2 linked regions of the Bradyrhizobium diazoefficiens genome follow. The protein of the gene in region 1 binds, or shares a complex with, the protein of each later gene. Links are inferred from orthologs where the notes say so. Each region holds a gene or a part of one and is shown in the gene's direction. Other genes may lie near its edges.

The links.
Region 2: the proteins of tsaB (region 1) and tsaD are in contact, whole or in part, in a solved structure (PDB 4WQ4), measured with the Escherichia coli proteins. The link is inferred for Bradyrhizobium diazoefficiens from one-to-one orthologs.

Annotation. Positions count from the first base shown.
Region 1 is NZ_CP067100.1:29,113-34,847, forward strand. What follows is about bases 1,866-4,597. They hold tsaB (tRNA (adenosine(37)-N6)-threonylcarbamoyltransferase complex dimerization subunit type 1 TsaB), read left to right. Parts: upstream 1,866-2,749; coding sequence 2,750-3,445; downstream 3,446-4,597. Other genes in these bases: JJB99_RS00115 (IS481 family transposase), read left to right, coding at 1,866-1,920; JJB99_RS00120 (NifU family protein), read left to right, coding at 2,092-2,661; rimI (ribosomal protein S18-alanine N-acetyltransferase), read left to right, coding at 3,442-3,927; JJB99_RS00135 (Fur family transcriptional regulator), read left to right, coding at 3,965-4,420; JJB99_RS00140 (HAD family hydrolase), read left to right, coding at 4,474-4,597. In the rest of the region: JJB99_RS00110 (universal stress protein), read left to right, coding at 1-483; more of JJB99_RS00115, read left to right, coding at 766-1,865; more of JJB99_RS00140, read left to right, coding at 4,598-5,154; tRNA (N6-isopentenyl adenosine(37)-C2)-methylthiotransferase MiaB, read left to right, coding at 5,334-5,735. UniProt on the Escherichia coli protein: Required for the formation of a threonylcarbamoyl group on adenosine at position 37 (t(6)A37) in tRNAs that read codons beginning with adenine.
Region 2 is NZ_CP067100.1:384,266-390,180, reverse strand. What follows is about bases 3,004-5,915. They hold tsaD (tRNA (adenosine(37)-N6)-threonylcarbamoyltransferase complex transferase subunit TsaD), read left to right. Parts: upstream 3,004-3,878; coding sequence 3,879-4,952; downstream 4,953-5,915. Other genes in these bases: JJB99_RS01765 (NAD(P)H-dependent glycerol-3-phosphate dehydrogenase), read left to right, coding at 4,955-5,915; JJB99_RS01775 (uroporphyrinogen-III synthase), read right to left, coding at 3,004-3,736. In the rest of the region: JJB99_RS01785 (heme biosynthesis protein HemY), read right to left, coding at 1-1,678; JJB99_RS01780 (COG4223 family protein), read right to left, coding at 1,714-2,925; more of JJB99_RS01775, read right to left, coding at 2,990-3,003.

The DNA of each region.
Region 1 (5,735 bases):
CGACTTTGCTTCGAGTCGGGTCACAAGCCCAAATGCCTCGTCATTGTCGACGACACCGCCGAATGGGATCGCGCAGTCTATTACGCCAGCCGCTGGGCGATCCGCGCCGGCGGCGGCGTGGTGCTGCTGCGCATCATCGAGCCCGAACAGCAGAGCCAGGAATGGCTTGGTGTCGCCGACATCATGCGCGCCGAGGCGCAGGAAGCAGCCGAAGCCGCGCTCGACCGCGCCGCCGGCAGAGCCAACGGCATCGCCGCGATCACGCCGGAGCGGGTGATCCGCGAAGGCGCCGCGATGGACCAGCTGCTGGCGGTGATCGACGAGGACCCTGACATCGCCATGCTGGTGCTCGCCGCCAATCCCGGCGCCGAGGGACCCGGGCCGCTGGTCGCGCTGCTCGCGCATGCGCTGGGCACGTTCCCGGTGCCGGTGACGATCATTTCGGGTGCGCTGAGCGATCAAAGCGTGGATTCGCTGTCGTAGGTCGCTCTTTCTTACCCTGCCCTGGAGGGGGAGGTCGGCTCGTGTTGCGGAGCGAAACATGAGACGGGGTGGGGTGACGGTCTCTCCCCGTCCAACAGTGCCCGTGGGGAGAGATCACCCCACCCCGCTCGCGCTGCGCGCGATCGACCCTCCCCCGCCAGGGGAGGGTAGCGCAACTCTGTCCAGACCGGATAGATAGGTAACAGAGTAGACCGGATGGATGGGTGACAGTTCTCTGTCGGCTGGGAGGATCAGCCGATGCCTTGGCGGGAGAGCTGTACAATGGACGAACGAGTTCGCTTCATCTCGGATCAGCGAACCGGCTTGTGGACGATGACGGAGCTTTGCGAGCGCTACGAGATTAGCCGCAAGACCGGTTATAAGTGGCTGGAGCGCTACCGGTTGGAAGGACCTGCCGGGCTGGCGGATCGCTCCCATGCCGCGCGGGTTCATGGACGGGCGACACCACAGCACATCGTGGATGCGATTGTGGGGCTGCGGCTTGAGCGGCCGAGCTGGGGACCGCGCAAGATCGTCAGCAAACTTGAGGCTCGCCAAGGGGACGTCGATTGGCCGTCGGCCTCGACGGCGGGCGGGATTCTCAAACGGGCGGGACTGGTGAGCAACCGTCGGACCCGGCGGCGTGCGCCGCCGCGCATGGGGCAACTGACGGTGCCTCAGCATGCCAACCATGTATGGGCGCTCGATCACAAGGGCTGGATCCGCCTGGGCGACGGATCTCGCGTTGAACCGTTCACGGTGACCGATGGCTTCAGCCGCTATTTGATTAGCCTGGCGGCGACGGGCAGCACGCAACATGCCGAGTGCCAACCGCTGCTGGAGCGGGCGTTTCGCGAGTACGGCTTGCCGCAGATCATCCGCTCCGACAACGGCTCGCCGTTCGCCTCGACCGGAACCACGGGCCTGACGGCACTGTCGGTATGGTGGATCAAGCTTGGCATCCGCCATGAACGGATTGATCCCGGCCATCCACAGCAGAACGGCCGCCACGAGCGTTTTCACCTCACGCTTCTGGAGGCCATGCAGCCGCCGCCGCCGACCCAGGCCGCGCAGGCTCGTCGCTTCGCGGCATTCGTGCGCGACTACAACGAAGAACGACCGCACGAGTCACTTGGCCAGCGCCCACCTGCCAGCGTCTATCAGCCTTCGTCTCGTGCGATGCCGAGGCGGCTTCCGGAGCCGGATTATCCAGCCGAAGCCGCGGTGCGCCAGGTCCGCTCCAACGGCGAGATCAAGTGGCGCGGCGAACTCATTCACATCTCCAGCGCTCTCATTGGTGAGGCCGTTGCCGTCGAGGAGGCCGCCGATGGGCAATGGCAAGTGCGCTTCTTCCACATACCGATCGGCATCATCGACCAGAAAACACGCAGGCTGCGGCGCTGCGCTAGCGCAGCGCCGCAGCCGACCAAACCATGAACGATTGTTACCTATCCATCCGGTCTGTTTTGTTACCCATCCATCCGCTGGACAACTCACTGAAAATCTTGGACTAATGCTCCACTTCCCCTTGACCGTGCGTTCGCCATCGCCATCTGCTAGTGGATGGAGCACGCGCCGGCCTTGAACTGGCGACGTCTGGAGAAACCCATGTTCATTCAAACCGAACCCACCCCCAATCCCGCCACGCTGAAGTTCATTCCCGGCCGCGTCGTGGTCGACGGCAGCCCGATGGAATTTTCCAACCGCGAAGCGGCCACGCGCTCGCCGCTCGCCGAAAAGCTGTTCGACGTGCCCGGCGTCACCGGCGTGTTCTATGGATCGGACTTCATCACCGTGACCAAGGCGAGCGGTGAATGGCAGCAGCTCAAGCCCGCGATCCTGGGCGCCATCATGGAGCATTACATGTCCGGCGCGCCGCTGCTCGCCGGCGGCGAGGCCCAAGGCGATGCCGATCTCGACGACGAGGACGAGTTCTTCGACGAGGCCGATGCCGAGACGGTCGACATGATCAAGGACCTGATCGAGACCCGCGTGCGGCCGGCGGTCGCCAATGACGGCGGCGACATCACCTTCCGCGGCTTCAAGGACGGCATCGTCTATCTCAACATGAAGGGCGCCTGCTCCGGCTGCCCGTCATCGACCGCGACGCTCCAGCACGGTATCCAGAACCTGCTCAAGCACTTCGTGCCCGACGTGGTCGAAGTCCGGCCGATGTGATTAGAGCGCGAATGGCGAGTAGCGAATGGCGAATGGGATTTCGATCGGCTAGACTGATCGCCATTCACCACGCGCCATTCGTTCTTTCATGCTGATCCTCGCCATCGATACTGCGCTCGACGCTTGCGCTGCAGCCGTGCTCGACACCGAAACGGCCGAGCTGCGCGCGCGGGAATCGCTTCCGATGAAGCGCGGTCACGCCGAAGCGCTGATGCCGCTGATCGCGCGCGTGATGCAGTCGGCCGATCTTACCTTCAGCTCGCTGGACCGCATCGCCGTCACCGTCGGTCCCGGCAGCTTCACCGGTCTGAGGGTCGGCATCTCGGCGGCGCGCGGGCTTGCGCTTGCGGCCGGCAAGCCAGCGGTCGGCCTGACCACCTTGTCGGCCTATGCCGCGGCCGTCGTGGGCCAGAGCAAATCGGCGCCCGTGATCTCCGCGATCGATGCCCGGCATGATCACGTCTATTTCCAGATCGTCGCCGGCGACGGCAGCCAGCTGGTGCGGCCGGGAATTGTCCCGATCGACGAGGCGATCGCGGCCTCACAGTTCGGCGCCCCGCATCTGGTCGGCAATGCCGCAAACCTCCTCGCCGGGCGCTGGCCGAAGGACGCGCCGCAGCCTGTTGCGGTGGACGCGCAGCCCGCGCCCGGCATCGGCTGGGTCGCCTGGCTCGGTGCCGCGGCCGATCCCGAGACCAATCCGGCGCGGCCGTTCTATCTGAAGGCGCCCGACGCAAAGCCGGCCGCACTGCCGCCGCTCGCAGCGCAAGCCGCAAACTCATGATGAAGTGGTTTTCGGAATGGTGGCGCGGCGGCACGGCCGCCGTCGAGCCCGCGTCCGCGCGCGACGCTGCACGGCTGGCACAGCTGCACGGCGCTTCCTTCGCGCACGGCTGGGGCGAAGGCGAATTCGAAAGCATGATGACCGAGCGCAACACGCTGGTGCATCGCTTGCGCCTCGGCCGCAAGACGATCGGCTTTGCGGTGTCGCGGATCGGCGCAGACGAAGCGGAAATCCTCTCGATCGCGGTCGATCCGTCACATCGCGGCCGCGGCCTCTCCCGCACGCTGCTGATGACCCATCTCGGTCATCTCGCCGGGCGCGGTGTGCGCACGATATTTCTCGAGGTCGAGGAAAATAACCAGCCGGCGCGGCGGCTCTACGAGAGGGCCGGATTCATGGTGGTGGGGCGCCGCGAACGCTACTATAAGCAGCCGAACGGGGAACAATTGGACGCCCTTCTGATGCGGCGTGACTTGTCGTAACATTGATGGCAGAAAGCGGCCCGCCAGGCAGACAACCATGACCGCACTGAAACCTTCTTCCGCATCCAAGGCGTCCGGCATCGAGGCGCGCTGTGCCGCCACCGGCATGCGCATGACCGAGCAGCGCCGCGTCATCGCCCGCGTGCTGGCCGAGGCGGTCGATCATCCAGATGTCGAGGAACTCTACCGGCGCTGCGTCGCCGTCGACGACAAGATCTCGATCTCGACCGTGTATCGCACCGTGAAACTGTTCGAGGATGCCGGCATCATCGAGCGTCATGATTTCCGCGAGGGCCGCGCGCGCTACGAGACGATGCGCGACAGCCACCACGACCACCTGATCAATCTGCGCGACGGCAAGGTGATCGAGTTCACCTCCGAGGAGATCGAGAAGCTGCAGGCGGAGATCGCCCGCAAGCTCGGCTACAAGCTCGTCGATCACCGGCTCGAGCTCTATTGCGTTCCGCTCGACGACGACACGCCGACGTCTTGATTTGGCATGATCTTGTCGGAAAACCGCTTCACACTTTTCCGGATCATGCCTTAGTGCCGATCGACCTCATCATCTTCGATTGCGACGGCGTGCTCGTGGACAGCGAGGTGATCTCCTGTCGCGCCCATGCCAATGTGCTGACCCGGCATGGCTATCCGATCACCTCGGAGCAGGTGTTCGCGCGCTTCCTCGGCCGCTCCAGGCGGCAGGCGAACGCCGAGATCGAGACCGAGCTCGGCCGCAAGCTGCCGGAGGCCTATCACGGCGACCTGCAGGACGAGCTGCACCGCTCATTCGAGGCCGACCTCGAAGCGATCCGCGGCATCCATGATGTGCTCGATGTGGTGACGCAAGCCGTCTGTGTCGCCTCGAGCGGCTCGCATCAGCGCATGCAGGTGAGCCTGGGGAGCACCGGGCTCTACGAGCGCCTGGCGCCAAACATCTTCTCGGCTTCGCAGGTGACAAACGGCAAGCCGGCGCCCGACCTGTTCCTGTTCGCAGCGCGCGAAATGGGCGTGCCGCCCGAGCGCTGCGTCGTGATCGAGGACAGCTTGGCCGGCATTGCCGGCGCCCGGGCGGCCGGCATGACCGTGTTCGGCTTCTGCGGCGGCAGCCATTGCGGCGAAGGCCATGCCGAGGCCCTGCACCGGGCCGGCGCCGACCTGACCTTTGCCGACATGCACCAGCTGCCGGAGCTGGTCCGGCGGGTCGAGGCGGACGCCGTGGCGGGCTAGGCGCCACAGTCATTCCGGGGCGATGCGCAGCGTCGAACCCGGAATCCAGAGGTTTTGGCGAGATTCCGGGTTAGCGACTGCATCGCGCCCCGGAATGACGGCCCAAATGGCTGCCTTCGCTGGATTTTTGGCCCTCCAACCTATATCTGAGGGCGGTCCTCCACCTCAATTCGGGTTCCATGACGCCGCCGCGCAAGCTGCACATCAAATCATATGGCTGCCAGATGAACGTCTACGATGCCCAACGCATGGTGGACACGCTGGCGCCGGAAGGATTCGTGGAGACGGCCAGTGCCGAGGACGCCGACCTCGTCATCCTCAACACCTGCCATATCCGCGAAAAAGCCTCCGAGAAGGTCTATTCCGAGCTCGGCCGGCTCCGCGTTGCCAAGGACGAGGCCGCGCGCAACGGCCGCACCATGAGAATCGCGGTCGCGGGCTGTGTGGCGCAGGCCGAGGGCGAGGAGATCGTGCGCCGTGCGCCCGCGGTCGACGTCGTGGTCGGCCCGCAGAGCTATCATCATCTGCCTGAGCTGTTGAAGCGCGCCGGCAGCGAAGGCCGCGCGATCGAGACTGAATTT
Region 2 (5,915 bases), 350 kb from region 1 along the record:
CCCCGGGATCATCAGGGGCGCGGACAATCGGGATGACGGCCTGGATCGGCACTGGCGCAGGCTTGCCAAGGTCGGCCCGGGTCCGGAACACCGGCGTTTCCGCAACCGGCGATGCTTCGGCGGTGTCGGCCGGCTTGACCGGCTCCGCGGGCGGGACCGCCGGCTCATCCTTGGCGACGTCCTTGGGCGCCTCCTTAGGCGTTTCCTTGACGACTTCCTTGGCTTCAGGGGGCGAATTATCCTGGGCGGCCGGCGCCGGAACCGGGGCGGCGGGCGGTTCCACCGGGCTTTCGGCCGGCGCCGCCGTCACCCGCTTCGGCGGCGGGGCGGCCAGCATGGCCTCCTCGAAGGCCGAGGATTCGATCGTGGCGCCCTTGTCGGAGGGAAGGCTCGCGACCGGCGTTTGCCACTGGAAGGCGTCGAGGCGGCCGGTGACCGGCGAGACCGGACGCCAGCGCTCGCTGACATAGCCATCCGCAGTCCAGGCTGGGTCGTGGCGGGCACGCACCGCGCGCAAGGTCCAGGCGCGGGCGCGGCCGCCGTCGCCATGCTCGGTGCGCTCGAGCTCGGCCATCAGCAGCGCCACACGCTGAGTGGGGTCGTTGACGTAGGGCGCGAGCACCTCGCGCGCGCGGGCAAACTCGGACGCGTCGATCGCGGCGCGCGCGATGGCGAGCTGGCCCTCGATATGGCCGGGCCTGTCGGCAGGCGTTTTCGCCGCAAGCGTCTCGACCCGCTGCAAGCGCTGCCGCGCGGAATCGCCCAGCTTCACATGCGCGTAAGCGTCGGCGAGGTCAGGATGCGGATTGGCGAGCCAGGCGGCCTCGACCAGCTTCATGGCGCGGCGCACCTGATGCGCCTCGCTCTCGAACTTCGCGGCGAGCACGGCGGCCGGCACCAGGGTTGGCGCCAGCTTGACCGCCTCCATCACGCTCTCGCGCGCGAGATCGCGGTCCATGGTCTCCAGTTCCAGCGCGCGCGCGGTGAGCAGCACGCCCCGCTGCCGGCGGTAGGCCGACTTGTCAATCAGACCCGCGGACAGATTTGAATCGAGGATCGCGAGCGCGCCGCTCCAGTCGCCGCGGGCGCAGCGGAAACCGAGCACCGCATGCGAAGCCCAGGTCGAGGACGGCGACAGCTCGAGCGCCTCCTCCGCGATCATGACGGCGCCGACCGCATCGTCGGCGCGCTGCGCCTCGATGAACAGGCCGCGCAGGCCGAGCAGGCGCGTATCCTCGCGCTCGGCCATAGCGCGGAAGACGCGCTGGGCCTCGTCGCGATCGCCTTCGAGCTGGGCCGACTGCGCGTGCAGCAGCAGCGCGAGCGGATCGTTCGGGGCAAGCCGCCGCGCCGATTCGGCGTGACGGCGGGCAAGGCCAATGTCGCCATGGCCGATCGCGAGCAGGCCGTGGGTGATGGCGTGGCGGCCGCGCGCGTGACGCTTTTCACGGCTGCGGCGGCGCAGGCGTCCCGGCGCGCGCCAGATCATCGTCAGGATGCTCCAGACCAGCACGACCGCTGCGGCGAAGACGCCAAGCAAGAACACAAACCGCGGCAGCGTCGTTGTAGCGCGGAAACCGCCCGCGGTCAGGACGAGATCGCCGGGCTGGTCGGCAACCCAGGCCGCGCCGGCCGCTGCCAGCGCAATCAGGACGAGGAAGAGGACGATGCGAAGCATGGCGATCCCTATACGCGCCGATTGTTGCGCGAACCTTATTGAGCAGGCTTGCCCGGACCAGATTTGGCGAGATCCGCCATGGCGTCGTCAGCGAATTTGCGTGAGGCCGCGAGCGCGGCGTCGCGCGCATCGGTCTTGTCGAGCCAAGCCTGTGCCGGCGCACGATCGGCTTCAGCCAGCGTCTTCAGCTCGCGCCGCGCCTCGACGAAATCGTTGCGGAGCGCCGCGGCCGTGACCCGCGCAACGATCGCGCCGCGATCGTTGCCGACCCCGTCGGTGCGCTCGATGCGGACCAGCTTCGATGCTCCGGCCTGGAGGCGCTCGACGATACCGGCACTGGCGGCCGGCGCCTCCGCCGGCGGCGAGAGCTTTGGCACGATGTTGAGCAGCTCGCGGCTCAGCGCGACCGGCGTCGGGATGCCTGTCGCTGCAAAAGTGTCGAGCGGCTTCAGCATGTCGGGCTTGGCGGTGAGCGATCGCGCTGCGGACAGCTGCGACTGATAGGGATCACCGTGACGAACGGCGACATCGAGCAGGGCCGCCGCCACGACGTAGCGCAGCGGCTTGTCGTCCAGCGCCTTGGCATCGGCGATCTTCTCGCCTTGCTGCGCGAGCTCGGCCCGTTCGGTCCTGCTGGCGCGCTCGAGCTGCGTGATGCGCTCGTTGAGCGCGGCAAGATCGGCCCCGGCAGTGCTAGGCGCAGATTTGGCGTCGTTCATCGCGCTCGCGGTCTTGTCGAACTGGGCGTGCAGATTGGCGATGTCGCTACGCAAAGTGCCTGCAGATTTTTCCAGCGCGTCGATCCGCGCCACCAGGGCCGGATCGGCGGCGGGCTTGCCTGCCTTCGCTTCGACCGCGGCAACACGACCCGAGAGCGCATCGACGGTCGCGCTCGTCACTTGCGGCGCAGCGGGCGGCGCCTGCACGGCGGGCCAGCCCAGCAGCCAGCCGACCGCGATCACGAGTGCAGCGGCGACAGCACCAGAGAACGGCGCAATGACCCAGGGCGAAATCGGCGGCGAGGGGGAAGCGGACGCGACCGCGGCTTCCGCCTCAGTGTGCGCCAGCTCAGATTTTGCCTGCTCGGGCTCGGCGTGCTCCGGCGCCGGTTCAGCCTCGGGCTCACTCGCCACATCCTGCGGCTGGGTCGAGACGTCAGTCGCCTCAAGGTCGATGGTCGGCGGGGTGCGCTTGGCACGGCCGGACTCGGGAGCCAATCCTGTATCTTCAGGCTTGTCGTCGGCCATCGTGACGGTTCCTCACACTTCCATACCAGAGCGGACCCGATTGCGTCGGATTCGGCCCGACCTCTTACGCCAAACGGGTGCGCAAAGCACGCTCCAAGGTTTCAAATAAGGCATTTTCGTCCGGCGTCGCAGCAACCAGAACCTGCGACGCACCCGCATCGCGCAGCACCGCGGCCACGTTCTCGGACAGGCAGCATTGCGGGATCGCCAGCGCCGAAATTTCGACGCCTTCGTTCCGCGCCGCATCCAGGAACGCCCGCGCGCTGCGCCGGGAGTAATGCAGCACCGCCTCGATCCCGTGGGCGGCAAAGCCCTCGCAGACCTCGCGCGGGAAAATCTTGATCGGTGCCATGCGATAGGCCGTCTGCGTGACCACGCTAAAGCCCTCCGCGCCGAGCTCGCCACCGAGATCACGCGACAGATCCGCACCCGCGAGATAAAGCAGCGTGCTTTTTGTCTTCAGCAATTTGTCGCGCGCACTCTGCACCACCTTGTCGCGCAAGGACGCGGCATCGCCGCCGGCGACGATCACCTCCGTGAAGCCAGCATCGCGCGCCACGTTGGCGGTGTGCTCGCCGACCGCAAACAGCGGCAGCTCCAATAGGCCAAGGTCGCGCAATTGCGGCGCGACGGCACGGATCGCATTGGCGGATGTCACGATGACGGCGCCATAACCCACCTCGCTCTCGTCATGGAACGCCACCGGTTCGAACTTGAGCACCGGCGCGAGCAGCACCGCATGTCCCCGCGCGCGCAAATTGTCCGCGGTCTCCTCGTTGTCGGGATCCGGCCGTGTGACAAGAATGGACATCGCTGGTGTTCCCGAACCACGGCGCATTGACGAGGATGGCTGCGCGTGACGATTGCGCAAGCCGACCCCGGAATGCTACCGCGTTACCAGAACTCTGCTTTCCGGATGAGCGCAAGGGCGCAAATTGGATAACAATTCGCCAATGCTGGTACTGGGCATCGAAACCACCTGCGACGAGACCGCCGCGGCCGTGATCGCGCGCGCGCCTGACGGTACCGGCAAGATCCTGTCCAACATCGTGCGCTCGCAGGTCGAGGAGCACGCCCGCTTCGGCGGCGTCGTGCCGGAGATCGCCGCTCGCGCGCATGTCGACCTGCTCGACGGCATCATCGACCGCGCCATGAGCGACGCCGGCATCGGCTTCGCCGAGCTCGACGGCGTGGCAGCGGCCGCGGGACCGGGGCTGATCGGCGGGGTCATCGTCGGGCTCACCACCGCGAAGGCGATCGCGATGGTGCACGACACGCCGCTGGTCGCGGTGAACCATCTGGAGGCGCATGCGCTGACGCCGCGCCTCACCGATGGGATCGATTTTCCCTACTGCCTCTTTCTCGCCTCGGGCGGCCATACCCAGATCGTCGCCATCACCGGCGTCGGCCAGTATGTGCGGCTCGGCACCACCGTCGACGACGCGATCGGCGAGGCCTTCGACAAGGTCGCGAAGATGCTGGGCCTGCCCTATCCCGGCGGCCCGCAGGTCGAGCGTGCGGCGGCGAACGGCGATGCAACGCGCTTTGCGTTTCCAAGGCCGATGCAGGGACGTCCCGACGCCAATTTCTCGCTGTCGGGATTGAAGACGGCGGTGAGGACCGAGGCGAGCCGGCTGGCCGAAATCACGCCGCAGGACATCAGCGACCTCTGCGCCAGCTTCCAGGCCGCTGTGCTCGACTCGACCGCCGACCGCTTGAGCGTCGGCCTGAAGCTCTTCCGCGAGCAGTTCGGTGCGCCGCGCGCGCTCGTGGCGGCCGGCGGCGTCGCCGCCAATCAGGCGATCCGCGGCGCCCTGCACGATGTCGCGCAGCAGGCCGGAACGCAGCTGATCATGCCGCCGCCCGCGCTCTGCACCGACAACGGCGCGATGATCGCCTGGGCCGGCGCCGAGCGCCTCGCGCTCGGCCTGACCGACACGATGGAAGCCCAGCCGCGCGCGCGTTGGCTGCTGGATGCGAACGCGACGGCACCGGCGGGTTACGGCAAGACACGGGCGGGATATTAGCCATGACCGCGTTCCAGTCCGTCGCAGTGATCGGGGCGGGTGCCTGGGGCACGGCGCTCGCGACTGTGGCCGCGCGCGCCGGGCGGAACGTGACGCTGTGGGCACGCAATGCCGAGCATGCGGCACGGATCGCATCGACCCGCGACAATCCGCGGCTGCCCGGCATGCGGCTGGCGCCGGAGATCATCGTCACGCACCAGCTCGCCGAGGCCGCACGTGCCGACATGATCCTGATCGCGACCCCGGCGCAGCATCTGCGCGGCGCGGTCAACATGCTGGCTTCGCATCTGGCAAAGCCGGTGCCGGTCATCGCCTGCGCCAAGGGCATCGAGCACGGCACCCACAAATTCATGACCGACATCATCGCAGAGGCCGCGCCGCACGCGCAGCCGGCAATCCTGTCGGGCCCGAGCTTTGCCGAAGACGTCGCCCGCGGCCTGCCGACCGCGGTGACGCTGGCGGCGAAGGACGAAGCCTTGGCAAGCGCGCTGGTGCTGGCGCTGGGCTCGCCGACCTTCCGTCCCTATCACTCTACCGACATCCGCGGCGTCGAGATCGGCGGCGCCGCCAAGAACGTGCTGGCGATTGCGGTTGGCATCGCGGTCGGGCGCAAGCTTGGCGCCTCCGCCCAGGCCGCCCTGACGACCCGCGGCTTTGCCGAACTCACGCGGCTCGGCCGCGCCCTCGGCGCGCGCAGCGAGACGCTCACCGGCCTGTCCGGCCTCGGCGATCTGATCCTGACCTGCGCAAGTCTGCAATCGCGCAATTTTGCGCTGGGCCTTGCGCTCGGGCGCGGCGAGCAGCCGCCCGCCGGTAAGCTTGCTGAAGGCGAGTTCACAGCCCCGGTGCTGATCGAGCTGGCAGCTTCGCAAAAGATCGAGATGCCGGTATCAGAGGCGGTCGCGGCGATCCTGAGCGGCCGAAGCACGATCGACGCCGCGATCTCGGGGCTGTTGACGCGCC